DNA from 2 places in the Lysinibacillus parviboronicapiens genome. Region 2 is predicted to be linked to the other one. Evidence: riboswitches for the same ligand, from Rfam matches in the RefSeq annotation. Region 2 holds a riboswitch; the other holds the start of a gene.
The links. Region 2 has a riboswitch for preQ1 ahead of C9J31_RS02665 (QueT transporter family protein). Riboswitches for the same ligand answer to the same signal wherever they lie in the genome.
Positions count from the first base shown of each region.

Region 1: linked by a shared signal. The riboswitch ahead of queF (preQ(1) synthase) and the one ahead of C9J31_RS02665 (QueT transporter family protein) in region 2 are both predicted to bind preQ1.

Region 1 covers NZ_CP073713.1:2,142,640-2,158,003, reverse strand. The annotation lists gene C9J31_RS10225 (class I SAM-dependent methyltransferase) at 1-695, shown strand, start outside; gene C9J31_RS10220 (hypothetical protein) at 955-1,563, opposite strand; gene C9J31_RS10215 (DUF5713 family protein) at 1,639-1,956, opposite strand; gene C9J31_RS10210 (NUDIX hydrolase) at 2,061-2,678, opposite strand; gene C9J31_RS10205 (hypothetical protein) at 3,125-3,808, shown strand; gene C9J31_RS10200 (glycosyl hydrolase family 18 protein) at 4,031-5,635, shown strand; gene C9J31_RS10195 (VUT family protein) at 5,950-6,468, opposite strand; gene queE (7-carboxy-7-deazaguanine synthase QueE) at 6,516-7,244, opposite strand; gene queD (6-carboxytetrahydropterin synthase QueD) at 7,237-7,710, opposite strand; gene queC (7-cyano-7-deazaguanine synthase QueC) at 7,714-8,373, opposite strand; gene queF (preQ(1) synthase) at 8,582-9,082, opposite strand; PreQ1 riboswitch class I at 9,206-9,252, opposite strand; gene C9J31_RS10170 (DUF418 domain-containing protein) at 10,012-11,145, shown strand; gene C9J31_RS10165 (sensor histidine kinase) at 11,159-12,274, shown strand; gene C9J31_RS10160 (response regulator transcription factor) at 12,271-12,876, shown strand; gene C9J31_RS10155 (YrzO family protein) at 13,014-13,157, opposite strand; gene C9J31_RS10150 (DMT family transporter) at 13,184-14,137, opposite strand; gene C9J31_RS10145 (LysR family transcriptional regulator) at 14,288-15,154, shown strand.
Region 2 covers NZ_CP073713.1:521,085-536,448, forward strand. The annotation lists gene C9J31_RS02630 (hypothetical protein) at 258-488, shown strand; gene C9J31_RS02635 (carbon-nitrogen family hydrolase) at 650-1,441, shown strand; gene C9J31_RS02640 (FtsW/RodA/SpoVE family cell cycle protein) at 1,655-2,821, opposite strand; gene C9J31_RS02645 (methyl-accepting chemotaxis protein) at 2,996-4,651, shown strand; gene C9J31_RS02650 (L-threonine 3-dehydrogenase) at 4,968-5,921, shown strand; partial or broken gene C9J31_RS02655 (AMP-binding enzyme) at 6,478-7,290, shown strand; gene trpB (tryptophan synthase subunit beta) at 7,356-8,519, opposite strand; T-box leader at 8,580-8,781, opposite strand; gene C9J31_RS02665 (QueT transporter family protein) at 9,067-9,549, opposite strand; PreQ1 riboswitch class I at 9,558-9,603, opposite strand; gene C9J31_RS02670 (ABC transporter substrate-binding protein) at 9,945-10,967, shown strand; gene C9J31_RS02675 (ABC transporter permease) at 11,061-12,089, shown strand; gene C9J31_RS02680 (ABC transporter ATP-binding protein) at 12,082-12,876, shown strand; gene ilvA (threonine ammonia-lyase IlvA) at 13,037-14,299, opposite strand; gene C9J31_RS02690 (TerC family protein) at 14,570-15,316, shown strand; gene bshB2 (bacillithiol biosynthesis deacetylase BshB2) at 15,361-15,364, opposite strand, start outside.

The sequences.
Region 1 (15,364 bases), 1.6 Mb from region 2:
CAAAATCCAAATATCTAGACTTTTTGTCCAAATTTGGTGTTGGGGGTGCACATCCTGGTGGTATTAATTTAACAAAGGAAATTTTTAAATCTGAGAACATTCGCACAACGTCTCATATTTTAGATGTAGGGTGTGGTACAGGCCAAACTGCTGCCTATATAGCGCACAAATATGGAGCAAAAGTAACGGGCATCGATATCAATTCAATTATGGTAGCTAAGGCGACAGAGAGAGTGAAAAAAAAACGTCTGCCAGTAACAATCATGCAAGGTTCCATCGAACAAACTTTGTTACCGGCAAATACATTTGATTTTGTTATTTCTGAATCCGTGCTTTCTTTTGTCCATAAAGCTAGTGCCATTAAAGAAATCTTTCGTATATTAAAGCAAGGTGGTCGCTTCATTGCCATTGAATTTACCATTAACCAACAGCTCGGCGCAAAGATTGAAGAGGAAATCAAACAATTTTATGGATTTGATTCCTGCTTTATGAAAAAGGATTGGATTGCTATATTTGAACAAGCTGGTTTTACAAATATTCGTATACAAAAAAACAAATCCATCTCTTCGATACCTGAATATCACTACTCCAAGGATATAGAACCTGAACTTTACGAGCTAATGGAAACGCATTATGACATGAACTTGAAATATAAAGAGGTTTTGGACTATAGAATTTATACATGTACTAAATAATGAGTAGACATGAAATGAAGTGACTATTTAATGCAGACCTCGTTAGCATTGTTAAAAATCTACGAGGTTATCTTTGGTTTATCGGAGCATTTTGCTCTTGTTCAGCGATTCAAGAAACCTGCTCAGGGTTTTTTCCGTAATCATCAGGCAACGCTTCTCCAAACATTACATTCTTCATTTATGTCCGTTCTAATAGTATGCCCGGCGTCCACTGTTTTGCTGTTTTTTTGACAAGTTGTCTACGTTATTTACACCTTCCCTATAATTTCTTTTCTAATTGTTTTAATTTACGTAGGACAGCCTCTCTATTTTTTGCTAATTTTATATAGCCAGGTAATGCATGTGATGCTGTTTTACCTGTAAAGTTTTTAGTTCGGAGTTTATCTGTCACATAGTCTATTAAATACTCTAGATGACTAGCGTTTAACGCCCAGATAGGTTGATTTGGCCCTAAGCTTGTTAAAAGGTAGTAGTCTAGTAAAAATACTGGATCTGTCCCTTGTGCATTTGACACCTTCGGATAGTAAACTTGTGTTGGATTAATTTTGATATGACATTGGACAAGTTTTGTACAATAAGGGCATTCCTTATTGAGCTTACGATATTGACGTTCTTTTTCTTCCAGTGGAATATTGACATGTCGTTGACAGGCGTTGCATTGACCTTGCGCAAAGGTTTTTACTAAATAGTGCATATCTTTCGTGTTACGGAAAGTACAACTTTCGCATTGTACAATATAGGTATTGTCCATTCTTTTCATGTGCGCACATTTCGTACATTTAGGACATTGCACTAATACGGCATTTCCTCTTGACGTAAAGCTATAAAAATCAAAAGAAAAGAATGGTGGATCTATAAATTTCGCCATAAAGGAACCTCCCTATGAATATAAATAATCGCTAAAGTATAGGATAAATACTTTAGCGATTTTATATTATCTATTTTACCAATCTCTATTTCTAATTGCTTCTTCTATATCAATATCTATGTTATAAGCCTTTAAAACTAAAAAAACCGTATCTGCAATGGATTCTCTGGCAACTGTTTCAATTTGGCTACCGTTTTCTTCAAATTCTTCCGCAAGCTCATTCAGTTTATCGGTCATCTCATCTAATTTTTGTTGAACTGTTTCTTCCGTATATGCACCATGTTCAAGATAATTAGCAAATACCTCGATTGTTGCTTTCATCTTATCTACTAAAAAATCAGGGAAATACGAATCTCTATACATGTCCACTAAGTAATTCATTTCTTTCGTCATAGAAAACCCTCCTAAATTAGGTTTTTTCACCAAAATTTATGGCTCAATTAATAGAGTAACATATTACATTATGTGTTATTCAAAGAATCTTGTGAATCCTGTAGTTATTTTATTTTTTCTATAAAATGCTTTAATATCCTAGCTGTTAAACCCCAAATTGTATACTTGTCATAATCAAAAAACCATTCCTCCATGGTACGCGTTCTCCATTGATATTGTGTACCGTTGACGATTTTATCAAACGGAAAGTCTAGTGAAGGCACTGGTTCCACAGATACTAAGTGCATATAAGGCTCATACTTCAATAGCCATTGAAGTGGTACCGTAAATACCTCCTCAACTTCTTCTTTGTTGTAAGAATGCATAATTTGGTTAGTATCAATAGTTGCTACAAATGGGTAGATAACAAATGAGGAAGAAGCAATATAAGAGCTTAATTGCCCTACAATAGTAATCGTTTTTGGATCAACACCTAATTCTTCAGTTGTTTCTCGTACAGCTGCTGCCATTGGGGATGCATCTGTTGCGTCGATTCGACCACCAGGAAAACTAATATCACCTGGCTGTTTTCTCATGGTGAATGACCGTACTTCGAAAAGGATATGCCATTCTTCATTCACCAGCACTAATGGAATCAAAATGGCTGAACGATAAGCTGTTTCCTCTCCTATAAATAGGGATTGATTTTGATTTAACTCTTTCTTCAGTTTATCTAGGAACATAAAATTCCCCTCACTTCAATATTTATATTCGTTTTTATCGTATCACTATTAGTTTGATGGATAAAGAATGCTTTCATAATTTTTTAAGCTTATGTACGCCAGGAAATGGATAGCCCAAACAGACAACTCACTAGCTCCTAATGTCTATAACGAAAAGACATCCACAGTAGAATTGTAATGCTTTACTTCATTACCTGAGCTTTTTAAAAAAATACTCCAACTATCGCTTTAAACTCTGGCCCCTTTTCTAGAATAACTGTACTTGCTTCTCCATTAACATAATTTGGTTTACTAACAGTAACGTCTTTCATTCATTTCGATCCTCAATATTTCCACTGACAATACCAAATAATAGTTCTTACTTTGATTTCTCGGGTCTTTTAACCATGCCTCGTTAGATGCGTTATCATAACCTACTTTATATTTAAAAAAGAAGGAGCGATAAAATGGTTAATTTCCCAGGAGGATTTCCGGGCGGTATACCAGGAATGCCAGGCGGAATGCCAGGTAGGTTGCCGGGAGGAATGCCAGGCGGATTCCCAGGAGGGATGCCAGGCGGAATGCCGGGTGGATTCCCAGGCGGGATGCCAGGCGGGTTCCCAGGCGGAATGCCGGGTGGATTCCCAGGCGGGATGCCAGGCGGGTTCCCAGGCGGAATGCCGGGTGGGTTCCCAGGCGGAATGCCGGGTGGATTCCCAGGCGGGATGCCGGGTGGATTCCCAGGAGGAATGCCAGGCGGATTCCCAGGTGGATTCCCAGGCGGAATGCCAGGTGGATTCCCAGGCGGAATGCCAGGTGGGTTCCCAGGCGGGATGCCAGGTGGAACACCTAGACCTGGCCAAGGGGGGCAAATGAACCCACCAGCACCGTCTCAACAAATGATTAGTAGATTTCAATTTCTAAGTCAAAATCCTTCACAGGCGCAAAGTATGTTACAATCACAAGGCCCAACAGCATTTGCAGCTGGCTGTGATGGTAGATGGACCATTGTGCTCTTACGGAATGGTCAGCTCTTTTTAATGTATGTTTTCTCAGCAAGTGTAACTGGGAATACTACAGGAATTATATGGCCAAACTTCACGTTTGCTTCATTCCCATCTTCCGCTATATTAGCGTATTCTTGTAATTAATTTAAAAAATACTCATTTACTATGAATCTGTGATGACTCACATATGACAATTATAAATGATCCCTCTGAATAATTCAGAGGGATTATTTTATGATTATTACATTTCTGATGAACCTAAATAACTCAATTAACCCATATTTTTATAATTGATATAGTTGATCCAAATAATAGATAATTAAGTACATAAAATCATTTTTATAGGAAGGTATGAATAGAAATAGTATGAATAATAAATTAAAAAAATATTTACTAATCCCCGCTCTGTTAACATTATTAGCCTCTCCATTTAGTGCTGATGCCTCAGTAAATGACATACATATGTCTTATTTATATGGTGGAACTTCTAGCTCCTATTTAGAAAATATAGATATGACTTTAGGTGCGTTAAATACAGCTACGCCAGGATTCTATGAGTTAAACGCTGACGGTAGTTTAAAATCTTCAATTGATAAAAATTTAATAGCAGAGTTACACAAAAGAAAATTAAAAGTCGTTCCATATATTACGAACAACTGGGATAGAAATTTAGCTCAAATGGCTATGAAAAATAGAGAAGTTTTATCTACTCAATTAGTAGATTCTGTAGTAAAAAATAACTTGGATGGTATAGATATTGATATTGAGAATTTAAACTATACCGATAAGGAAGTATTTACAGATTTCATTAGACTATTACATGAAAAAATGCCGAATGATAAAACAATATCTATAGCAGTTGCTGCAAATCCACATGGATGGACGGTAGGATGGCATGGTTCTTATGATTATTTAAAACTAAGTGAATATAGTGATTACCTAATGTTAATGGCCTATGATGAAAGTTGGAATGGTGGTCCAGTAGGTCCTGTCGCTAGTTTATCATTTGTTGAAAATTCTATTATATCTTTATTAAATCAAGGTGTTGATTCAAAGAAAGTAGTTTTAGGCTTACCATTTTACGGGCGAATTTGGAATGATGACGAGGAATTAGGTGGATATGGTGTAGCGAATAAATCTGTAAAAAGCATAGTTAATAATCATAACGGAACACTATATTTTGATGATACCTCAAAATCAGCTTATGCTAAATTCACTGTGAGAGAAAACGATTTGCCAACTTATATTGGTGGTAAAAAACTTTCAACGGGCAATTATACTATTTGGTATGAAAATGATTTATCTTTAAAATATAAATTAAGATTAGTAGAGAAATACAATTTAAGAGGAACTGGTAGTTGGGATTTAACGCAAGCTGATAACGGGATATGGAAATTTTATATGTCTTGGGCGAATGGACAACATAATTTTATAGATGCAGAAAATCATTGGGCTGAAAATGATATTATGTCTCTTTATAGAAAGGGATGGATAAGTGGGAAAAATGAGTACATTTTTGACCCTAATGGTGATCTAACAAGGGCACAAGCTGTTACTATCCTTACAAACGCGATTGGTTTAAAAGACAAAAACGAAACAGTACCTAATTACTTTACAGATGTTCCAACTGACCATTGGGCAAAACAGGCTATTGAACTAGCACATAAGTATAATATTGTTAATGGACCGCAACCAAACGTCTTTGAACCGAATTCTCGAATTACAAGAGCTCAATTATCAGCAATATTATCGAGAATACTAGATTACCCATTAGATAATACGAATGACTTACCTTTTTATGATGTACAGAAGGGACATTGGGCGTACTCAGAAATTTTAAAACTAAGTAGTCATGGAATTATCAACGGTAAAGAAGACGGCGGATTTTATCCGAATGATTTTGTTAAAAGAGCACAAATGGCAGCGATGGTTAATCGTGCGAGTGGAGATTTAGAAAAATATTCAAAATAACATAATTAACATCCCCCTCCTCCAAGAAAGTATTGATAAATAAGGTATAGTCAGAACAGGGCTTGATCTACAAAACGTGTAGAATCAGCCCTGTTTTTAACTACCCTTCCCCTTTGTCGTAATCCCTCATCTTGTTCGTCCTAAACGCGACGGTATTTCCTTCGTACTCTACAAATTTTTATTTTGATACTAAGCACAGGCAAGCCGACTGCATTAACACAGCTTATGCCCGCAAAAAAGCTACTGCTCTTAGTGACATATACGGTCAAGTACATATTTTAAAGAGCCAAATATCATTCTAAGGTAAGGCGTTTTTACTGAATTACATGAACTTGATTTAAAATCAGTGCACCGAACATTTGAATCGTCGTCTTTACAATAATTTGTCCCAAAATGGCGGCTGGTACTGCTTCCCAAGGCAGGATATCGGCTCCAAGCGGACTCAAGCCAATGACTACGAAAATCGCGGAATCCAGAAATCCACCAACAATGCCGCTGTAGAACACACGCCAAGCCATTGGTAGTTTCAATCGGGTATAGATTTCTGTATCGGCTGTTTCAGCGACAACAAATGAAAGGGCCGATGCCACCACAATCAGTAGTGTATCCCCGAGTATGAATGAAATCACTGCGGATAAAATAAGAGCTGTCATAATAAACAAATACGTCTTTGCTCTACCATATTTATTTTGCACAAGATCCCGGAAAATGAAGGTCGCCCCAATCAACAGCGTCCCCATTGGAACGATAAACATGCCAAACTGTAATGGCGCAAATGCTGCCGTTACTACATTAGCAATGACAATAGATAATAAATAAAATAATATTCTCATGATGGTACTCCTCAAGTAAATTTAAAGAAAATTTTGCAGTTGCAAAACTATACACCTCTTTTATTTCCCCAAACAAGGGCATGCAACTGTGGTAGTACTTTGACATCTCTTACTTTCTCATCTGCAATCACCCTGTCAATTAGCGCTTGGTACTTCTCCAATAAATGGCTAATCAGCAGCGCATTATCAGTCGTCGTAATATCGTCATTACCGACTTGTAAATAAAAGGGAATCGTCGGATGTCGAAGGTGAATTTGCTTCGCATAAGCATAATCCTCTTCATTAAAAACGACTATTTTGAGGGATATATGCTGATTGCTGTTTCGATTTTGAAGTTTTCCGAGGATATCAGATAGTACTGTATAGTCTGACGTCATTCCGGAACTAGGAGGCTTGGGTGAAATCGTCAGTTCATCGATATCATATAGCCATTGTTGCCATCTGCTTCCCTGTGTCTCTACTCCAACCTTTATGTCGTTTTCTTTTAAAATAGCAATGAGCGCTTCCAAATTTCGAAAGAGTGCAGGATTGCCACCCGAAATCGTGACAAAAGAAAAACCACTGCCCCCGAGTCGTTTCAACTCAGACCAAATCTCATCTGCTGTCATTTGGACAATCAAATGCTTTCCGCTGCCATCCCATGTAAACGATGAATCACACCATGAACAGGAATAGTCACAGCCAGCAGTCCGCACAAACATCGTCTTCTGTCCAACTACCATACCCTCGCCTTGAATGGTCGGTCCGAAAATCTCGATAACAGGTACCTTACTCAACTTCCATCCACTCCCGTCGCACTTCAGCATAGCTTGTCGGCGTCTCATACAGCTTGATAAATTCTACACGCGCTCCGTTAGATTGTTGTTCATCAAGCAGGGCTTTTGCTAACTTTTCGTAAATCCAGACTACAATGTTCTCTGCGGTTGTATTCATCGGTGGAAGCGTTTCATTTAAATAACGATGATCCAAAAAAATGTCTATTTTTTGTTGCCAAATTTCTTTTATATCACCAAAGTCAATCATCAAACCGCGTTCATCTGTATACCCACTTAACCCTAGTACAGCACGATACGTATGACCATGCAGATTTTTGCATTTCCCCTCATAATCATGTAAATGATGGGCTGCATCGAAGGTAAATTCCTTGCTCACGAGAACACGTTTTGAATGATAGTTCAATTGGTTCCTTTGAATATCTTCATCTATTTTTTGGAGCTTCTCGACAATTTTAAAATGAAACATGCCTTAAGACTCCTTTCTGAAGCTTAAATACTCATCTAGCCCTTTTTTTCGCAGTTTACACGCCGGGCATTCACCACAACCATCTGCTATTACACCGTTATAACAAGTTAACGTTCTTTGCCGAACGAACTCAAGTGCCCCAAGCTGATCAGCAAGCGCCCATGTCTGTGCCTTATTCAGCCACATTAACGGTGTATCAATCACAAAGGAATTGTCCATAGATAAATTTAACGTTACATTCAAAGATTTAATAAAAATATCCCGGCAATCCGGATATCCGCTAAAATCCGTTTCACAAACACCAGTTACGATATGCTTGGCTCCAACTTGGCTCGCCAAAACGCCCGCAAATGAAAGAAAGAGCAAATTCCGGCCAGGCACAAAAGTAGATGGAAGCCCGCCATCTTCTCCGTCTTCTACTTCGATGTCTTGTCGTGTCAATGCATTAGGAGCAAGCTGATTCAGGAGTGACATATCAAGAATGTGATGCGTGACACCAAGTTCCGCTGCTATCTCCTTTGCACATTCAATTTCCAGAAGATGCCTTTGACCGTAATCAAAAGTCACCGCCTCAACCTCTTCAAAACGTTCTTGTGCCCAGAACAAACAAGTGGTACTGTCCTGACCTCCACTAAACACAACAATTGCTTTTTCCTGCTTCATCTATAAAAACTCCCTTTTAACGAAAAAAACAGCACCCTAAGAAAAATGCTGTTTCTTCTTAGTTTTTTTTAAGAGGGTAGCTAAAACCTCTTCCTTCATTGATAAGATTTTCAAAATTTATCCCGCATTAACGGTCAGTAAAAGCCCGATTGGTTCAACTAACAATCAGTGGGGGATGAAGAAAACCCCCACTGATTGAAGTTTCACTTTATCGATTATCAATTTTTTCTGGATTTAGATCGTGATTCATTAAACGATAATTCGCTATTTCTTCGTATTTAGTTTCTGGTTTCCCATAGTTACACCATGGATCAATCGAAATCCCTCCACGTGGTGTAAATTTCCCCCACACTTCGATATATCTTGGATCAAGTAATTTAATTAAATCGTTCATAATGATATTGACGCAATCTTCATGGAAATCGCCATGATTTCTAAAACTAAATAAATATAATTTCAGTGATTTACTTTCCACAATTTTTTTATCCGGGATATATGAGATGTACATCGTCGCAAAATCAGGCTGATTTGTAAGTGGACATAAACTAGTGAACTCTGGACAATTAAACTTGACGAAATAATCTCGATTGGCATGAAGATTGTCTATTGCCTCCAATACTTCGGGTGCATATTCGTATGCATATTGCGTACCTTGATTACCTAATAATGTTAAATCCTTCAGTCCTTCTTCATGGCTTCGGCCAGACATAAAAAAACCTCCTCGTAAAATGTTTCCCAACACTTTTCAAGAGAGGCATCACCAATCATTCTATTAAAACATAAGTAAAAACATAAAAAAGCCACGTCCGATATGGACATGGCATATTGTCATGTTTCCATAGTTTTTTATAGAGGGTATCAGCTATGAACCTCTCCCGTTCTAGTCCGGGCATTCTTTTCTTTAATCATAATATAGAATATGGTGGAAAACGTCAAATGAAAATTTTTAAATAAAGTCTTCCGATAAATGCTTTTTCGAAAAAACCACTGTTATACGCGGGCACTGAAAAAGTATTTACCTTTTTGGATTTAGCGCTCTGGCTTTCGCTTTCCACGGGCGACGGCGAGCCTCCTCCTATGCTTCGCTTTGTGCAGGGTCTCGTCTGTCTCGCTTATCCCGCAAGTGTCTCATGCCGCCTATACCGTCCTATATTTTAGCGTACAGAGCTTTAAACGATTAATATTTTTTTAAAAAGAAAAACCTCACTTACATATGATACGTTCTCCATATCCTATCCCAATCGTTTATCACTGAGCAGGTTACAAAGTGTACTTTGTTTTTCCTTTCACCAGGTAAGAACGTACTCTTTCTCTTCATCTGCTTCTTTTACTCGATATGGCCGTCGACAGAAAGATTTTATGTTGCTATCCATTCATAACTCCCCTTCTAGTTCCTCAGACAGGAGATTTACCGTCCATTTCCAACAGATTCCACATCAACACGGACACCCTTGTACTTGGCTAACCAGCCATTCTGTCTTCGCAGTTCGGGACTTACACCCTATAGATTACGTCCGTGCTGGGCGCACAAAAGTTCTTATGACACCTGTCATAAAGAACTTTTGACTGCTGTGAATAGTTTTTTTCTCTGTTGCACTTTATCATTTTTCTTAAGAAAACATAGAAAGAGTGATAAGAATGATGCAAGCTCATCAAAGGTTACCGCTAATCGACATTTTACGAGGCTTTGCGGTATTGGGTACATTGGGTACAAATATTTGGATTTTTGCTTATCTCGGAGACTTAACTTACATTACAACAAGTAACTATTCAGGTTGGTGGTCATTCGATGATTTTCTACGAATGCTCGTATTATTTTTCGTAAATGGAAAGCTTTTAGGACTGTTAACCATTATGTTCGGAGTTGGTCTAGAATTGAAATACCAGCAATTCATTCGAAAAGGATATGCATGGCCAGGTGTCTATATTTGGACTATTTTGTTCTTGTTTGTAGAAGGTTTTATCCATTTCACATTGGTCATGGAATATGATATTTTGATGAGTTACGCTGTGACAGCCATCATCGTTGCCTTTATTGTAAAGGCTGGCGATAAAGCCATTCATCGGGCTTTATATCTAGTTGGTGGATTTCATGCACTTATCATTCTGCTAATTTTAGTAAGTGTCTTACTAGGCGCAAATATGTCTTTACCTGGCAACGATTTGATCGTCAGTATATATCAACATGGTACTTGGTTTGAACAAATCCACAATCGTTTAACGAATTTTTGGTTTTTTAGAACGGAGGCCATTTTTATTATTCCCATGAATATTTTCTTATTTTTAATGGGCGTAAAGTTAATGCGAACTGGCGTATTTTCTCAAAATGAACATGGACGTCACATGCGTAAAAAGTTATTTGCTATTGGGGTTTATATCGGTGTACCGTTGAATCTTCTTATTTTCATTCCTGGAGGAGCATTTGATTTCCCTGTTCGCTATTTATTTGCACCGCTGCTATCAATTGGATATATTGGCATGTTAGGTAAAATGTTAGAGTATAAGAAAGCAGATTGGCTATGGCAACGATTTGGAGAAGTTGGTAAAATGTCTTTAAGTTGCTATGTTTTACAAAATGTACTGTCGTCTATTATTTTCTATGGTTGGGGCTTTGGTTTAGGTGGAAAGCTTTCTAGCTTCGAAATTATTGTCGTTTGGATGACTCTGTCCCTTTTCCAACTCTTCATTGCGCATATTTGTCTAAAACATTTTCATTATGGACCTTTGGAATGGCTTCGAAAACATGCTGTGCAAGCCGTTGCACATAAATAATCAACAAGGGTTGGTGTCATGTATAAAAATTTATCCTAAAGAGCAAGCAAAACAATATTTAATTATCGATGTAGTATCCATTATTATTTTGATATTCATAGTATTAAGCTCGAACTCGAATTTACCAGTCATAGCAAAAATAATTGTCCTCATAACATTCTTAACAGCATTTTATGTTGCCTTATGGTATAGAGATTGGCGCCTTCATCTGGCAACATTAACAGGACTCTTTAGCGTTGCAATAATTGGAATTTACGAAGGTTCTATCATGCTATTTTTCGGATTTACGTTCGCAGATTTAATCGGGAGAGCACAAGTCAAATGGCATATTGCTTCGGCAATGCTAGCCATTGCCTTGATGTTTATCGTTGTTTTATGGGTTGAAACAGGCGAGCTATTCAAAATAGACGACCCGATTATTCTTCCTATTATGCTAATTCAACTTGTCTTCCCCGTGCTGATTTACTATATAGAGAAAGCAAAAAACTTAAAAGTTGAGTTAGCAACGGTCAATACGCAACTGGTAAAACAGCACGAACGACAACGTATCGCGAGAGATCTCCACGATACGATTGGCCACACCCTCACAATGATTAAATTAAAAACGGAGCTGACAACTAAATTAGTCGATAAAGATCCATCCCGAGTAAAAGGCGAATTGCAAGATATTTTAGCCACAACGCGGACAGCACTTAAACAAGTAAGAGAGTTAGTGTCTGATATGAACTTCGTTTCATTAGAAAGTGAACTTTTACACTGTGAAAAACTGCTGCTATCAGCTGATATCGCCATTAACATATCGAACAATTGTCCCAAAATACTATTATCAAGTGTAGAAGAAACCATGCTTGCCTTATGTGTTCGAGAAGCTACAACAAATATCCTCAAACATAGTCAAGCAAAGTCCTGTATTGTAGAAATCGACTATTTCGACCCTATCTATACGCTAAACATAATCGATGACGGTATAGGTTTAGAAAATCAAGGCCTTGGCAATGGCCTATCATCTATACAGGAACGAATGACAATCCTGCAAGGCACTGCAACGATTGATAATTTTACTAATGGCGGAACCATTGTGTCGTTAAAATTACCTTTCCAACACTATCGAAAGGAGCCCCTTAAATGATACGCATATTATTAGCCGAAGACCAACAAATGTTGCGTGGCGCTTTAACTTCATTGCTGTCATTCGAGAATGACATTGAAGTAATTGCAGAAGTTTCTGATGGTCAAAAAGCATGGCAATGCATACAGAGCGATGTGCCTGATGTTTGTATTTTGGACATCGAAATGCCGAATTTGACAGGGCTAGAACTTGCCGAAAAAATTAAAAATGCAAAACTACCTTGCAAAGTGATGATCGTCACAACTTTCGCTCGTCCAGGGTATTTACAGAAGGCAATGGATTGTGAGGTCCATGGTTATTTATTAAAGGATGAACCGATTGATTATTTAATCGAAACAATACGCAAAGTAATGAATGGCGAAAAGGTCGTGAGTAGAGATTTAGCCGCTACGTTATTTATGAAAGAGCAAAATCCTCTAAATGAACGAGAAATGGCTGTGCTCCAGCTTGTTAAAGAAGGATTCACAACCAGTGAGATCAGCAAAAAATTATTTTTAACAAAAGGAACGATTCGCAATTATTTATCGACCTCTATTCAGAAACTACATGTAGAATCCAGACAGCAAGCCGTTCAAATTGCCAATGACAAAGGCTGGCTTTAAAGATCAAATGCGCTACATAATGTATTGAAAAGTAAGCAACTAAAAAAATGAACTACCCCATTGTTGAGTGTAGTTCATTTTTATTGTGCACCTATTTTGTTGCCGTCTACAGATTTCTTGAAATTCCTATTTTAATTTCATTTCTCTTTTTGCTGTAGTAAATCTCTTAAAAGTAGAATCATCTCTTCTTGTTGTTTGATCTTTCTACGGCCATTCCGATTGATGGCTACAAGCTCGCAGGCAATGCCAGCAGCAAAGAAAAACGATAAACTAGTTAACATTAAAAGCTCCTCCAAAACATGTACTATCAGCCAGCACTGCGCAATTGTCTCTCTTGTATAAATTGTATATCCTTATTTACTTCTTGACGCTGGCATATATTATTTCGGATAAGGGCTGTAATAACGAGCAATGTTCCTACAATATCAAAAATGGTTATAGCATACCCCTGTACCATCATAATGACTAATGTAGTAATCGGCACGAAGTTGATAAATAAGATGCCATTAATGGAGGACAAAATTTTCACACCATAGTTCCAACAAAGTAGCGCGACAATTCCCGGTAAAACCATCATAAACAATAAATCGTATTTAACAACTGCGATTGTTCCCATACTTGGTACTGACACATATCCTAGCATTGTCCCTATCATCGTTAATATTGCTGTTACGGCTGTACCAAATACACAAGTCAATGTTGAATAACGGAGTGTCGACCATTCAGGAAATGAGTGCCCGCCCATCGTATAGATAACCCATCCCACAACTCCCATTAATATAAATGCGAGCGGCATTATATTATTTTTCAATGTCAGAAAGAAAGCCATATCGCCTTTTGTAATTACAAACATAGCGCCAACAAATGCAATGACCATGCTTATCATCATATACTTTTTGGGCTTGACGTTTTTATATCCCCATAGAATAGCAATCGAAATCATTGGCATTAGTGCCTCCATAATAGACGCTACCATAACACCAGATTTGCCCATTAGCATCTGCCCTAAGAAAACAAGCACATTGTAGACAGTAAATGCCATCACCCCGAAAAAGATTAGCAGTTTCCCTTTCCCTTCTAATTGAAATGCTTTCTTACCTTCTTTTATCCATAATAAAATAATCAATGCAATCGATACCGCTCCATATCGAATGGTTGAAAAATAAAATGGATCGATATATTCTAGCGCATGATCTGCAACTGGGAACATTGCGCCCCATGAAATACTTGCAATTAAACAGGCAATCGCACCTAGTATCATTTTACTCTTGTTCACTACTATTCCTCGCTTCTATGTATTCTCTATCTATTTCACAATGAGAATTATAAAAAAGAAATAGCATCACGTAAAATGATTGAAAGTGATATAAACTATCATTTATAATGATAGCTTATCAAGGAGGATTACACAGTGGAACTACGAGACTTACAAATTTTCAAATGCGTTGCCACGCTAGGAAGCGTCAGCAGTGCAGCAAAGGAATTAAACTATGTCCAATCCAACGTCACAGCACGTATTAAGCATTTAGAAAACGAACTCAACACACAGCTTTTTTATCGTCATAAAAAAGGCATGCTATTGAATGAAGATGGTAGAAAAATGCTTACTTACGTTAACAAAATTCTATTGGATGTTGAAGAATTACAACAAGTATTTCTAGATAGTCATACGCCTGTTGGTACATTAAAAATTGGTACAGTTGAAATCGTAAGTATCTTACCAACCATACTAGCGGCTTACTATAAGGACTACCCCAATGTCGATTTATCATTACAAGCGGGTTTGACTGAAGAACTCATAAAAGAAGTAACCGATCACCAATTAGATGGTGCTTTTATATCAGGTCCTATCAAACATCCACATTTAGAACAATACGATGTCTGTATGGAAAAACTCGTTCTTGTGACGCAAAACAAAACTTTTCATAAAGATGATTTTTTAACAACACCCATCCTTGTTTCTAATAAAGGTTGTGGTTATCGTTCTAAGCTAGAACACTGGCTTAAAGATGAAGGTTTACTGCCAAAAAGGATTATGGAATTTAACATACTCGAGACTATCATAAACAGTGTTGCCCTTGGCCTCGGCATTACACTCGTACCGCAATCTGCTGTCAATCAACTTGCCACAACTAGTAAGGTATTTTGTCATCCGATTCCAAAAAAATATGGCAGCAATTCAACTGTATTTATACGGCGAAAAGATGCCTATATGACCAATTCAATGCGTTACTTTTTACAAACCATTGCAGAGCATCGAGATATCACTGTACTGTAAGAAAAACACTTCCATGTAACTGGATTTTGGCTGAACCTATTTATAGGTCATTTATCAATAAACTTTTAAAATTTTCTGCACTAAGACTTATTTCAAAAATTCAACAGACAAAAACCAGCTCAACATGTTGAACTGTTCCCAGTTATTCTAACGTGTCTAACAAGGAGGGACAGTCCATATGTCGATGCTGGTTTTTCAATATTTTAGGTC
Region 2 (15,364 bases):
TCACCATCTGTGGAGGGCAAAGTGCGCAAGGAACGTCCAGTACCTTTCTATAACTGGCTGAAAGAATGTGATAGTCGAGCGGAAATATGTAATAGACCTAATTTGGAAAACTGGATTGAATGGTAATCGCTATGAACTAGAGGGGTTGGAAAAAGGGGTTATTCCATTCGGTTCATAGCGATTCCCCCTTATAATTTTAGTATTTATTTATTTTGTAATTTTTAAACAGTCTATTGTATAGAGAGAGGGGAATAGGTATGACACACTTTGAATACATGGAGCAACAGGGGCAAATGACAATATTTGATTTACAGGATGAATATGAAGAACTGCAGTTTAGAAAATCTTCCACAAATGTTAATAAGCCTGTTCTTAAAGGTTCACGGATAGTTGGGTATATTGTGCGGAGAGAAAAAAAGACCACCTTTTTAGGGGTAGTCTTAGAAAAAAACAGGCGATTTTGGGCGACCAAAAAGCGACCAACTTAATGAAAAAATCTAAATTAGAATACTTTTAGATGTAGTATAATGAAATATAGAAAAGCTAAAACGCAGTAAAATCAACGCTTTTAGAAGTATTTAGAGTTCTGTATACCTTAATCTTAAAAACTATTACTTTTTTTACATATTGTCTAGAGGGGGAATGAAAAATGAAAATCGGTTGTATTCAATTAAACGTAGGTTTTGGCAAAGTAGAAGAAAATTTCGCACGCGCAGAAAAAAAGATTCGTGAGGCTGCAAGTCTCGGTGCAGAGATTATTGTACTACCAGAGATGTGGAATACAGGTTATGCGCTTGAAAAATTACCAGAGCTTGCGGACGTCGATGGCGAGCGCACAAAAACATTTTTACAAGGTTTAACGAAAGAGCTTGGCGTACATATTGTTGGAGGCTCGGTGTCAACGAAAAAGGGCGACAAATTTTACAATACAATGTATACGTTTGATAACAAAGGGAAGCAGGTCGGAGAATACAGTAAGGCACATTTATTCCGCTTGATGGACGAGCATTTATATTTAGAAGCGGGTGATGAAATGAATCGCTTTGCACTTGGCGATATTGAGGCGGCAGGTGTAATTTGCTATGACATCCGCTTCCCAGAATGGTTACGTGCCCATGCATTAGACGGCGCAAAAGTCTTGTTTGTACCTGCACAGTGGCCAACACCACGCATTGATCACTGGAAAACATTATTACAAGCACGTGCCATCGAAAATCAATGCTTCGTCATTGCAATCAACCGTATAGCGAAAAAGGTGGAAAACTTCAACGGACAATCCATGATTATTCAGCCGTGGGGAGAGGTGCTGTGGGTTGGTGCAGAGGACGAAGAAGTGGCTGTTATAGATGTTGACTTCTCAATCGTCGATGAAGTACGAGGTAGAATTCCTGTTTATGATGACCGTAGACCTGGATTATATAGTGGCGTTGTCATGAAATAAAACTTAAGAAATTCACCATCTAAAACAATAACAGAAAGCTGCCTCTTAACACCAGATGTATGGTACTAAGGACAGCTTTTTTTATAGGAGACAAATGTACATTCACTAAAGCATAAGAAAGGCTAGACGAAGTATAAGTATAAATAAAACAGCGCCAGTTAATAGCAGTAATAATAAAATGCGCTTTTTTAAAGTACTGTCCATATGTTCCTCCTATTTCCTATAAGTAAACATGTACCCGTTATAGGATTTATGTATCACCATTACAATGCCCATTAACATAAAGTTGGATAGCAGTGAGCTCCCTCCATAACTTAAAAATGGCAATGTTACACCTGTTACTGGTAATAAGCCGAGTGTCATACCAATATTCTGTGTAATTTGGAAAGCTAATAAACTAGAAATACCAGCCCCCATTAATGCCATAAATGGGTCTTTTGCTTGGACAGTAATAAGTACAATGCGATAAATGACAAAGAATAACAACATAATCACAAAGGCACCACCTGCAAAACCAAATTCCTCAGCAATAGCAGAGAAAATGAAATCAGTATGCTTTTCTGGTACGTAGACATCGTTGTTTAAGTATCCCTTCCCAGTAAACTCACCAGATCCAATTGCTAAAAAGCCCTGTCGTACTTGAAAAGAGGAATCGGGATATTCATAGGGTTGTAGCCATCCGTAAATACGAGATACTTGATGTCCTGATAATTTTCCTAATAGTTTTTCCGTAAAGAAATCATTAAATTGCACATAAAGAATAACGACTGTACTCACAATAACCACTGGAATAGTCGTAAAGGCTACAAGTAATTTTGTGTGTATACCAGAAAAGAAAATCATCGGTAAAATCATCGCCATATACAACATAACCATGCCCGTATCAGGCTGCTTATAAACAACAAGTGTCGGTGGAATAACAATAAGTGCAATTTTAAGTAGTAGAGCTAAATCTGTTAAGTATGAAGGGCGCACATGCTTTTCCTGGTGAGCGACAATGACCTTACCAACAACTATTAAAAAGGCAAATTTCAAAAATTCCGATGGCTGTAGAGAACCTAAAAATGGAATCTGATACCAGGACTTAGCTTCATTTACAGTTCGTGCAATACTCTCTGGTGCCACAATTAACCCAACTGTCAATAAAACCATTAATCCGTAAAATGGCCAACCAATTTTCTTCAATTGTTCAATATCAAGCATTGCCACCCCGAACATCATTGAAAAACCGATAAGATAAAAAATACTTTGTTTTATAATAAATGAACTTGTATATTGTTCAAATACTACGCTACCTGAATGTACAAAAAGGCAACTAATTACACCGAGCAAAAATAAACTAACGACCAAACTGCCATCCAACTTCTTGAGCTGCATCATGCAAACACCCCCCTTAAATGAAAAAGTGTATATAGATAGACAACGATGGAAATGTGTGGAAGGTTGCTTGTTAAGGAAAACGTAAAATTCTTCGAGGAATTTTTACAAAAACATAACACTGGCTTTATATCTTCATACTATCATTATTGGTAAGAGTTGGAGAAGGAGCCGAAGATGATGCATTTTTTTCGTTACATAAAGGTGAAAGATAAGCTACTTGTTCTAATGATTGTTTGTGTACTTTCCAATGTATTACTAGGAGTATTTAGTGTAGATTATTTACGAAAAATGTCATGGCATGCGAGCGAAAGTTATACACAGGGTCTTGTACCCATTGGCTGGTTGAATGAGGTAGAGGAAGCACAGAGACAATTAGATTATTTAGTTGATACTAATGGTAGTGAACAAGAGTTGGCAGCCATTTTCAAAAATATTGAGAAACCTTTAGGTCAATTAGAAAATCTAGACATCGATAAAAAGATGGATCATCAGGTGAAAAAGTATAAAACATTGCTTGCACAACAACTGGAAATGATCGAAAACTATCAGCGGTTGGATAATAATGAGCAATCATTTTTATCGGTTAGCCAGCAAAGCCACGTCCTATTAGAAGAAACACAAAGCTACTTAGTGCAGAGAGCAGAGGAACAGCAGATAGCTTTCCAAAAGGATATGAAATTTGGTTATTGGTTACTCGGTGGTGTTTGCTTATTCGTTGTACTATTAGTAATCATTATAGGTTTTATTGCTACAAAGGCGATTAACGTACCAACACGACAGTTAAAGTCATTATTAAAACGTGCTGAGCAGGGGGATTTCACGGCGAATGCGAGCTACGTGGCACATGATGAGCTCGGGGAGGTTGTGCTGTCTTACAATCAGATGGTTACTGAGGTAAAACGATTACTTCATACGGTTACAAATAGTGCAGAAGAGGTTGAAGGAATGACAGCAATGTTGCAAGTATCGTCTGAACAATCTTCAACAACTACGCTTATAATTGCAAAGGATGTGCAAAACATTTCTAATTCTACAAGTGCCTCGACTTTAAAATTAGCCTCCAATACAGCTTCTTTGGAAGAGGTACTAACTGGTGTACAGGTCATTTTAGAGAAGGTTCAGCTTGTTGAGAGTTTTGCTCATGACACTGCACGTGATGCGGAAAGTGGAACAGAAATTGTCCAAGCAAATTTAGCACAAATACAGGCCATTAGGCTTGCAGTAGAAAAATCGAATACAGCTATTTTTAACCTTGTTGAGCGCGCGGCAAGTATCGATCATATGGTAGAAGTAATTGAGAAAATCACAGCACAAACCAACCTACTAGCGTTGAATGCCTCGATTGAAGCTGCTAGGGCGGGAGAGCACGGTAAGGGCTTTGCAATCGTTGCGAACGAGGTGCGCAAACTTGCCGAACAAACGGTCCTTTCTACACAGACGATTACGTCGATTGTGCAAAATATCCATGTAGATTCTAACTATGCTGTACAAATGATGGAGGGTGTTTTAACAGCGACTGAAAAAGGTGTGAATGTAACGGGTCAAACAGCAATTAGCTTTAATCATATTTTAGAAAAAGTACATACCATTAAGCCTTATATAATAGAAGTCTCGGCTACAGTTCAAGAAATTGCGGAGCATACGAAAAAGGTGAATGAAGATGCGGTGATGCTAACCTCACTTTCTAATACAAATGTTGCCTCCACTAAACATGTAGCAACGTTAACGGCAGATCAATTAGCCGCTCAGCAGCAATTTCATAGTTATATAAAAGAATTACGAAAAGTATCTAAGGTATTACAAATTGCTGTAAAGCGTTTTTTAATTTAATAACTTGAGATGATAGAGAACTTTCTTTGCGGTATAGACGGTAAAGAAGGTTTTTTTTATGTGAAGTAAACTATTTGTTCTTTTAGAGAGGACAAATGTATTTATATTCTTAGTGCGGAACAATATTTTTCCGAATCCATATACTAATAATAAGGGGTGTTACGGTAAAATTCCAAAAGTTATAAACATTGATGTTGTATTTTTAATATGAACACTTTATAATGAAATTCAGCAAAAGTGTTATTAAATCAATGTTTATATACGAAATTTTGTACTTTCGGTAAGTACAATTGTTCACAGGTGGAGGTTTGGAGATATGGAAAAGATTATGGTTACAGGAGCCCTTGGTCAAATAGGTTCTGAACTAGTGGAAAAGCTTCGTGGTATTTATGGAGAGGACAATGTATTAGCTACAGATATTCGAAAGCTTGATCATACAAAGGGTCCGTTCGAAGTATTGGACGTGACGGATGGACAAAGAATGCACGATTTAGCAAAGGACTTTGGAGCAGATACAATGATGCATTTAGCGGCTTTATTATCCGCAACTGCCGAAAGAAATCCTTTGTTCGCTTGGAATTTGAACATGGGTGGTTTAATGAACGCATTAGAAGTATCACGTGAATTGAACTTACAATTTTTTACGCCTAGTTCTATTGGTGCATTCGGACCATCAACACCAAAGGATAATACACCACAGGATACATTACAGCGCCCGACAACTATGTATGGTGTAAACAAAGTAGCCGGAGAATTATTATGTGACTATTATTTTGATCGTTTTGGCGTAGACACACGAGGTGTGCGCTTCCCAGGTCTGGTTTCTTATGTGACTCCTCCTGGTGGTGGGACAACAGATTATGCTGTAGAGATTTTCTATGAAGCAATTGAGCAAGGTAAGTACACTTCTTACATTAAAGAGGGCACGTACATGGATATGATGTATATGCCAGATGCATTACAGGCTATTGTAGATTTAATGGAGGCGGATAGTAAGAAATTAATTCATCGAAATGCCTTTAATATAACTGCTATGAGCTTTGAGCCATCACAAATTGCAGCTGAAATTAAAAAACATCTTCCACATTTCCGTATGGACTATATGGTTGATCCTGTACGCCAAGCCATTGCTGATAGTTGGCCAAACTCTTTAAATATTGAAGCCGCAAAAACGGAATGGGGCTTTCAGACAGAGTACGATTTAGCAAGAATGACAGCAGATATGCTGGAGAAATTAAAACTCAAGCTTCAAACAAAGGCGATTTCATAATAAATGAAAGAGGCTGGGACAAAAGAGAAAAAGTGTTAGATTGACTGATGTCGATCTAACACTTTTTTGCTGTGAACGTTGATGTCCACTACGGTGGACGCTTTCCGGGGGCGTGGCCTGAGACTACAGGCTCAGGCGTCACGCTAATCCCACAGGAGTCGCCGCCTTCGCTACCATCAACTAGTGCTCTCTTCTAACTTTTATTTATGCCAAAAGGAAGAACGTCTAAATTTTTTTCATTTTAGATAGCAAAAATTTAATACCTTTACTTCTCTTTCTTAAAATTTAAAGTTTTGTCCCAGCCTCTTTTATAAAAATACAATATATCTACATATAAAAGAAAATTTGTGGAATATATAGCATTAACTTTATTGTGCTAATATAATAGTGTTCAGAATATTAATAGTATTCAGTTAAAATAGTCTGTTAATATTTTTGCAAGAAATTTGGGAAAGTTCATGAGATGAAGGGATGGATGTTATTATGATGCAAGCACCGTTAGTGTTAACAAATTTCATTAAACGAGCAGAAAGTTATTTTGCTAGAAAGACCATAGTTACCAACAATTTGGCTTGGTGCGTTACAGGAGCAAGAAAAACGTGAGCGAGATATCCGTTCACTACGTGCGATTTGTTGTGGTGGCTCGGCATCACCTACGCGCCTTATTCGCACATTTGAAGAAAAATACGGTATTCCTTATATTGTCGTCTATGGTATGACAGAGACGACACCAATTGTAGCGTTATCGAATTACATGTCTTGGATGGAAGAATGGCCAATTGAAAAACAAATTGAGTCACGTGCTATGCAAGGTATGACGATGGCTGGCATCGAATCAAGCATTGTCAATGAGAGTGGGGAGGTACCGTGGGATGGTGTGACAATGGGAGAATTACGTCTCCGAGGACCATGGATTTCACACGAATATTATCGTGACGCACGTACGCACGATGCATACCGCGATGGCTGGTTATATACTGGTGATATTGCCGTAAGAACAGAAGATGGCTTTATCAAAATCACAGATCGTACCAAGGATTTAATTAAATCAGGTGGAGAATGGATTTCTTCAGTGGATTTAGAAAATGCCTTAATGACACACGAAGCCGTTTTTGAGGCAGCTGTCATTGCGATACCACATGTGAGGTGGCAAGAGCGCCCATTAGCGTGCGTTGTATTAAAAGAAGGAAAGTCAGCAACAGGTGAACAGTTACTGTCCTTTTTAGAAAGTCAATTTGCGAAATGGTGGGTGCCGGATGATATCGTAATCTTAGATGAAATTCCAAAAACTTCAGTTGGTAAATTCCTTAAGGCAAAACTACGCGATAATGTGGCAGAAATTTACCCGAAACTAAGTACACTCGTGTAGCACTATTCATCCCAACGTATTGAAAAGAGCGACTTCCTATATATAGAAGTCGCTCTTTTTTGCGTTTATTTGTTTAGCATTTGGAATACTTGCTCAACATCCTTATCTCCACGCCCTGAAATGTTAATGATAATACTTTCTTCAGCAGATAGCGTAGGCGCAAGTTTTAGTGCGTGAGCAACGGCATGCGAACTTTCTAAGGCTGGAATTATCCCTTCGATTTTTGAAAGTACTTGGAATGCTTCTAGTACTTCTTCATTTGTAACTGTTACATATTCTGCACGACCAATCGTTTTTAGATGACTATGCTCAGGACCTGCTCCTGGATAATCAAGACCAGCAGCAATCGAGTATGTTGGTAGTGGATTACCAGCAGAATCTTGCAATACTAAACATTTGAATCCGTGTAATTCACCAGGTGTTCCCTCATTTAATGTTGCGGCTTTATCAGGCTCGATGCCGATTAGTCGAACATTGTCATCTGCAATATATTCAGCAAACGCACCAATGGCGTTACTACCACCACCAACACATGCTAGGACAGCAGCAGGTAGCTTTCCGTCTTTTTCTAAAATTTGTGCACGACTTTCACGGCTAATGACTGATTGGAAGTGTTTCACCATTGATGGGAATGGGTGGGGCCCCACAGCAGAGCCTAATAAATAGAAAGTTGTTTGGTAGTTTTCTACTAAATCTGCAAATGCTTCATCTACAGCGTCTTTTAAGCGTCCTTGCCCTTTATCAACTGCCACTACTTTTGCACCGAGTAGCTCCATACGGAATACGTTTAATGCTTGGCGTTTAGTATCTTCTAAGCCCATATAAACAGTGCAATCCATCCCAAACATTGCACAAGCAGTAGCCGTTGCAACACCGTGCTGCCCTGCACCTGTTTCTGCAATAACACGATTAGCTCCCATACGTTTTGCAAGTAAAATTTGACCTAAGACGTTATTGATTTTATGTGAACCCGTGTGGTTTAAATCCTCACGTTTCAAATAGATTTTTGCGCCTCCCAATTGCTTAGTTAAGTTTTCAGCAAAGTAAAGGGGGGATTTGCGCCCTACATATTCACGAAAATAATAATCTAATTCATTTTTAAAGTCTTCATCATCTTTATAATTCTGGAAGTTCTCATCTAAATTATTTAATACATTTTGAAGCTCTTCTGGCACAAAACTGCCTCCAAATTCCCCAAAGTATCCTTTTTTCTCTGCTACTGTACTCATCTTAACTCGACTCCTCTATTCTAATTTTCTCCATAAAAAAAGTCACTTCAATCCATTCAGTAAAAGGACGAGTAACCGTGGTGCCACCTTTATTCGCAAAAATTGCGCGCTTTTGGGACTCCTATAACGGGGAGTTAGTTCGTCCACATATTTAATGCGGCTGCTCCGAAGTCCATTCACAAGTATGTACTACTGATTTGCACCGACCATCAGCTCTCTTCAAATACAGTGTCTTGCTACTCTTCTTCTTCCTAGCATTTATCCCGCTTGAACGAGCAGTATGACTTCCACTTTAAAATTCTGAGAAAAATTTTAGGCGGGAGATTACTGCCTGTAAAAGCCCAATCGGTGCTACTAATAATCAGGATGGCGTGAAGATCACCTTCACTGATTAAAGTTTCACTTTATTATTGAAATGAATTTTAAGGTATTTTCAGAATAGTGTCAAGATAAGAAAAAATAATCTAGTCATTCATTTCGTTCTATAAATACAAAAAAGACGAATCTTGGAGAAGACTCGTCTCTATTAATAGATACTGAAATTAAGTTATATCAAATCTTTGAAATTTAGACGCTTGTTCAGTATATACATAATCGGTGCGCCGACTGCTAGTACGACAAATTCACCTGCAGCGACAGTTATCCATGTCCAGAAAAATGGTAATTCTAAGGCTAAGTTCAATTCAAAGGCGATAATGAACATTGTACATGTAAATAACAGCGTGTTGATGATTAAGCGTGCCCAAATATTTTTTACAAATTTACAAATCAGTATGAACAGTCCTAAAGTAATCATTGAATGTCCAACACCAAAAACTAAATCGTAAATGCCAAGTGGTGAAAATAAATTAGAGATAAACACACCAATAATAATCCCTACGGCAAAGCGCGGATTAAAGGCAACTAAATGATTAAACATTTCCGATACTCGGAATTGCACTTCAGTAAATCCAAACGGTGCCACTAGCATAGTAACCGCAATGTATAACGCGGCAATAATACCACTTGCTGCTAAAAATTTTACTTTCATCTATTCATTTCTCCTTAGTTTTTTTTTCGTGGGATGGTTACGAACCACGGTGCTTTTACACAAATAAATATTTTAGTCTAAAACTTAGACGGAAGTCAAATGTCAGAAAAATAAAAGTCCTTAATAAAAAATACGCCCAACATTTAACTTCGCAAAATTGTCATAAAATAATTTGAACGATTACTAAAATATTTATATTTATAAAAACGGCGTAGTTTAGCGGTTTAAAGCGGCAAATTAAATGAAAAAGAAAAATATTACGTTAAATTTAAAAGTCAGAACATTCATAATGTTGTTGACGAACATCGATAATAACGATAATATAGCGATACGTTCACACTTTGCTGGAGTAAAGTGTGATAGATAATAGAGATAAAAGTCGGGGGGGATTATTTGTGAAGCGCAATATGAAAAAGCTTTCGTTCCTATTATTTGGATTAGTATTAATGCTTGCTGCATGTGGTAGCGGCGGTTCTAGTTCAACAGAATCGAAGGGGGACGACAAGAACAATACAAGTGAAAGTGGCTCGGCAGATGATAAAACATATAAAATTGGGATTACACAAATCGTTGAGCATCCATCATTAAACGCAGCGACGGAAGGCTTCAAAAAAGCCATTGAAGATTCTGGCTTAAAGGTAGAATATGATTCGCAGATTGCACAGGGCGATAACAGCTTAAATACAACAATCGCGAACAATCTAGTAAGTGCAAATGTCGATTTGATTTTTGCGAACTCTACACCATCTGCTCAGGCGGCAGCTGTTGCTACAACTGATATTCCGGTTATCTTTACTTCAGTAACGGATGCAGTTGGTGCAGAATTAGTTGCGTCAATGGAGGCACCAGGTAAAAACGTAACAGGAACAATCGATTTACACCCTGATACAATTAACAAAACTGTAGCCTTATTAAAAGATTTAGGTGCTAAAAACGTTGGCATGGTCTACAACGCTGGTGAGCAAAACTCAGTAGCACAAGTAAATGAAGTGAAAAAGGTCATGGGTGAGCAAGGCTTAGCAGTAAAGGATGCTTCAGCAGCAACTTCAGCAGATGTAAAACAAGCAGCTGAATCACTAATTGGGAAAGTAGATGCTTTCTATATCATTACGGATAATACGGTCGTTTCTGCTCTTGAGTCAGTCATTGATGTAGCAAATGCTAACAAATTACCACTGATCGTAGGTGAGCTTGACTCGGTGGCACGTGGTGGCTTGGCTGCATACGGCTTTGAATACTATGATATTGGCTATGAAGCTGGCCAAATGGCAGTGAAAATTCTGAAAGGTGAAGCAACACCTGCTGAAATACCTGCCCAATATCCACAAAACTTAAAATTATTAGTGAACAAAAAAGTTGCTGATGATTTAGGTATTGATATTAAAGATTCTTGGGGTGCGGAGCTTTTAGAAAAATAATGCCCAAAGTGGCATCATATTTAGGTGAAGCGGGGGAGGATTGTCCCCGCTTTATCTTCATTTTTTACGATAATTTTAGGAGATGATTCAATTATGTTTACCGCAATATTTGGCTCAGTGGAGCAAGGAATCATCTATGCAATTATGGCACTTGGTGTGTATTTAACATTCCGTGTGTTAGATTTTCCGGATTTAACGGTTGATGGAAGCTTTGTAACAGGGGCGGCTACAGCAGCGACGATGATTCTGCTAGGCTATCACCCAATCTTAGCGACTTTAGTGGCAATTGTTGCTGGATTTATTGCTGGATGTATGACAGGGATTCTTCACACAAAAGGGAAGATTAACCCATTATTATCAGGGATATTAATGATGATAGCTTTATATTCTATTAACCTACGTATCATGGGGTTAACTGCAGAAAATACGATAGGTCGTCCGAATATTCCACTACTGAACTCAGAAACATTGTTTTCGAAGTTCCAAGCATTTTGGAGTAATTTAGGTATCGATGCTGCATTAAATAACGTATTAAAAGGCATCGGCATTCAGCAAGTACCGTCAACATGGAGTACGCTGATTGTAGTATTATTCATCACGATTTTAATTAAAGTTATTGCAGACTGGTTCTTAAAAACAGAAGTCGGGCTGGCTATCCGAGCAACAGGTGATAATAAACGTATGATTCGTAGCTTCTCTGCGAATACTGATACACTTATTATTCTTGGGCTAGGTCTTTCAAATGCACTTGTCGCATTTTCTGGAGCTTTAATCGCACAGTATTCAAAGTTTTCTGATGTTAGTATGGGGATAGGGATGATTGTTATCGGTCTTGCCTCTGTTATTATCGGGGAAGCGATTTTCGGAACAAAAACAATTATGCGAACGACGTTGGCTGTTATTGCGGGTGCGATTATTTACCGTATTATTTTAGCATTAGCATTACGTGTAGATTTCCTTGATTCAGGGGATATGAAATTAATTACAGCTATTATTGTTATTTTAGCGCTTATCGTACCGCAGTTTGTGGATAAAAACAAAGAACGAAAACGTAAAGCAAAGCGTGCTGTAGAACGCACACAAGTAAAAACCACTGAGCAAGGGGGAAAAGGTCTTGCTTAAATTAGACGGCATTAACAAAATTTTTAATGAAGGCACACCAGATGAAAAAATAGCACTTGCTGATATCAACCTTCATTTAAAACCAGGCGACTTCGTCACAATAATCGGTAGTAATGGCGCTGGGAAATCAACAATGATGAATATGATTTCAGGGGCATTAACACCTGACTTCGGGACAGTGTTAATTGACGGTAACAATGTTACAAGTCTAGCTGAATATAAACGTTCACACTATATTGGTCGTGTATTTCAAGACCCTATGGCGGGTACTGCACCGACAATGACCATTGAAGAAAATTTGGCCTTAGCTTACTCTCGAAATAAGAGTCGTGGCATACGTGTAGGCGTCGATAAAAAACGACGTGAATTTTTCAAAGAATCATTAGGCATGCTCGGCTTAAATTTAGAAAATCGCTTATCCGCCAAGGTTGGCTTGCTTTCAGGTGGTGAACGTCAAGCACTGTCTCTTTTGATGGCAACATTCACGAAGCCATCGATTTTATTGTTAGATGAACATACAGCTGCACTTGACCCGTCACGTGCGGAACTAATTACACGCATTACAAAACATCTCGTGGAAAAAGACAACTTAACAACGCTAATGGTAACGCACAATATGCAACAAGCGTTAGACTTAGGAAATCGCCTCATTATGATGGACAAAGGTCAAATCATTTTAGAAGTTGGCGAGGATCGCAAGCATGAACTTACAATTCCAGATCTTATGGCAGAATTTGAACGTATACGTGGAGAGAAAATGAACTCCGACCGCGCGCTGCTTGGATAATTTTAAACGCTCATACCGAGGTATGGGCGTTTTTGTCGGTATTTTTAACAAGTAGGACGATAAATAAGCAAAAGTTATCGATAAAAGCGTAATTTGTTTCGATCAATAAAGAAGCCACAAAAAATCACACTCGCATTCAATGCAAGTGTGACTAAATATCTTATACTAACAAACCAAACAATTGAAGATCATTATTGACTTCTTTATAGTTGAAGCCAAATTGTGTCATACGTGCTAGTAGGCCTTCATAGTCATCGCGGTTGCCAAGTTCAATACCAACTAGCGCAGGGCCACTTTCCTTATTGTTTTTCTTCGTATATTCAAAAGTGGTGATATCATCATTTGGCCCTAGGACACTTGTTAGGAATTGGCGAAGTGCACCAGCTCGTTGAGGGAAACTAACAATAAAGTAATATAGTAAGCCTTCATGAATTAAAGATTTTTCTTTGATTTCTTGCATACGACCGATATCATTGTTGCCCCCACTGATGATGACAACGACTGATTTACCTTTAATCTCTTCTTTATAGTTATCGAGTGCAGCTACTGATAAGGCACCAGCAGGTTCTGCGATAATGGCATGTTTATTATATAAATCTAAAATAGTTGTACATACTTTGCCCTCAGGGATGAGCACAATATCGTCTAAATAACGTCGACACACATCGTATGTGTGATGACCGACGCATTTTACCGCAGCGCCATCCACAAATTTGTCAATCCAGTCAAGTGCGACAGTGCCACCCTCCGCAAAAGCAGCCTTCATACTACCAGCACCAGCAGGCTCAACCCCAATAATTTTAGTATTTGGGGATAGGTTTTTTACATAGGCAGAGACACCTGACATTAAACCACCACCGCCTATACTGCCGAAAACATAGTCGATAGGCTCTTCCATGTCATTCATGATTTCAACTGCGACAGTTCCTTGTCCTGCAATCACATCAAAATCATCAAAGGGATGGATAAAGATTTTCTCTTGCTCCTCACAGTACGATAATGCACTCTCTGCAGAATCATCAAATGTATCACCAGCTAGCATAATTTCTACGAATTCACGGCCAAACATACGCACTTGGTCGATTTTTTGCTTTGGTGTTGTTTGCGGCATAAAGATACTCGCCTGAATTTTCAGTTGGGCACAGGCATAAGCTACACCTTGTGCATGATTACCTGCACTAGCACAGACAACTCCCGCAATACGTGCCTCTTCCTCAATTTTTTTGATTTTATAGTAGGCACCGCGTAGTTTAAATGAGCGTACATGCTGTAAATCCTCACGCTTAAAATAAATATTAGCTCCGTATTTCTCGGATAAATAATCGTTTTTTTGTAGTGGCGTATGCACAACTACATCTTTTAAAAAATGATGTGCAATTAAGATATTCTCAACTTGCACAGTTTTAGTGTCAGCAACTTCCATTAGCATTCATCCTCCGTTTTACGTATAAAACATTCATTTATGATAGCATATTTTATTAGGTTTTTGTTATTAATTTTTAGTAAATTCTAAATTTTCGGTGTCTATTTTGAAGACTAGATAAATTCGGTAAATACGTATTGTAGAATAATTCGACACGTTCGAGAGTAATGGATGGTTCATCGAGATTGATGTACAAAAATACCTATCTATCATAAAGAATAATGTTGAGCATATATTAGACTAGCTTAGGGCAAGTAGGAGGGTAAGGTATTGGACATCATTCATGGCATTCTATCCACATATATGCAATTTTTCGATTGGGAGATGTGGCGGGAAGTTTTAGCTGATCCTGTGTCGTGGGGATTAATATCTTCACTAGTGATAATTGAGGGGTTGCTATCAGCTGATAATGCGCTCGTACTAGCAGTACTGGTTAAGCATTTACCAAATAAGCAACGGAAAAGAGCATTAATGTATGGAATGCTAGGCGCATATTTTTTCCGTTTCTTATTTATTGGAATAGGCGTTTATCTTGTAGAGTTTTGGTATATCAAAGTGTTAGGGGCAATGTATTTAGGTTGGATTTGTATTGCCCATTTCTTAAAAATAGGGGAAGAGGATAGCGTAAAGGAAGTAAAAAAGACTGGGATAATGGTGCGTTTATTTGGGGTATTCTGGGCGACTGTTATTTCAGTAGAGCTCATGGATATAGCATTTTCAATCGATTCTATTTTTGCTGCTTTTGCGATATCCGATCAAGTCTGGGTACTACTAGTTGGAGGAATGCTAGGTATTTTAATGATGCGTACAATTGCAGGCATATTTTTAGTCATCATTGAAAAAATACCTGAGCTAGAGTCAACGGCATTTATCGTTATCGGTATTATTGCACTCAAAATGCTCGTTACCGTATTTGGCGTGCACATACCGCATTATATGTTTTTTGTCGTATTGCTTATTGCCTTCGTAATGACAATGATTGTACATGTGGTAAATAAAATAAAAGTACTTAATTGAAAAACGGCTCTGTCCTCGTTAACTTAAGAGGACAGAGCCGTTTTTTAT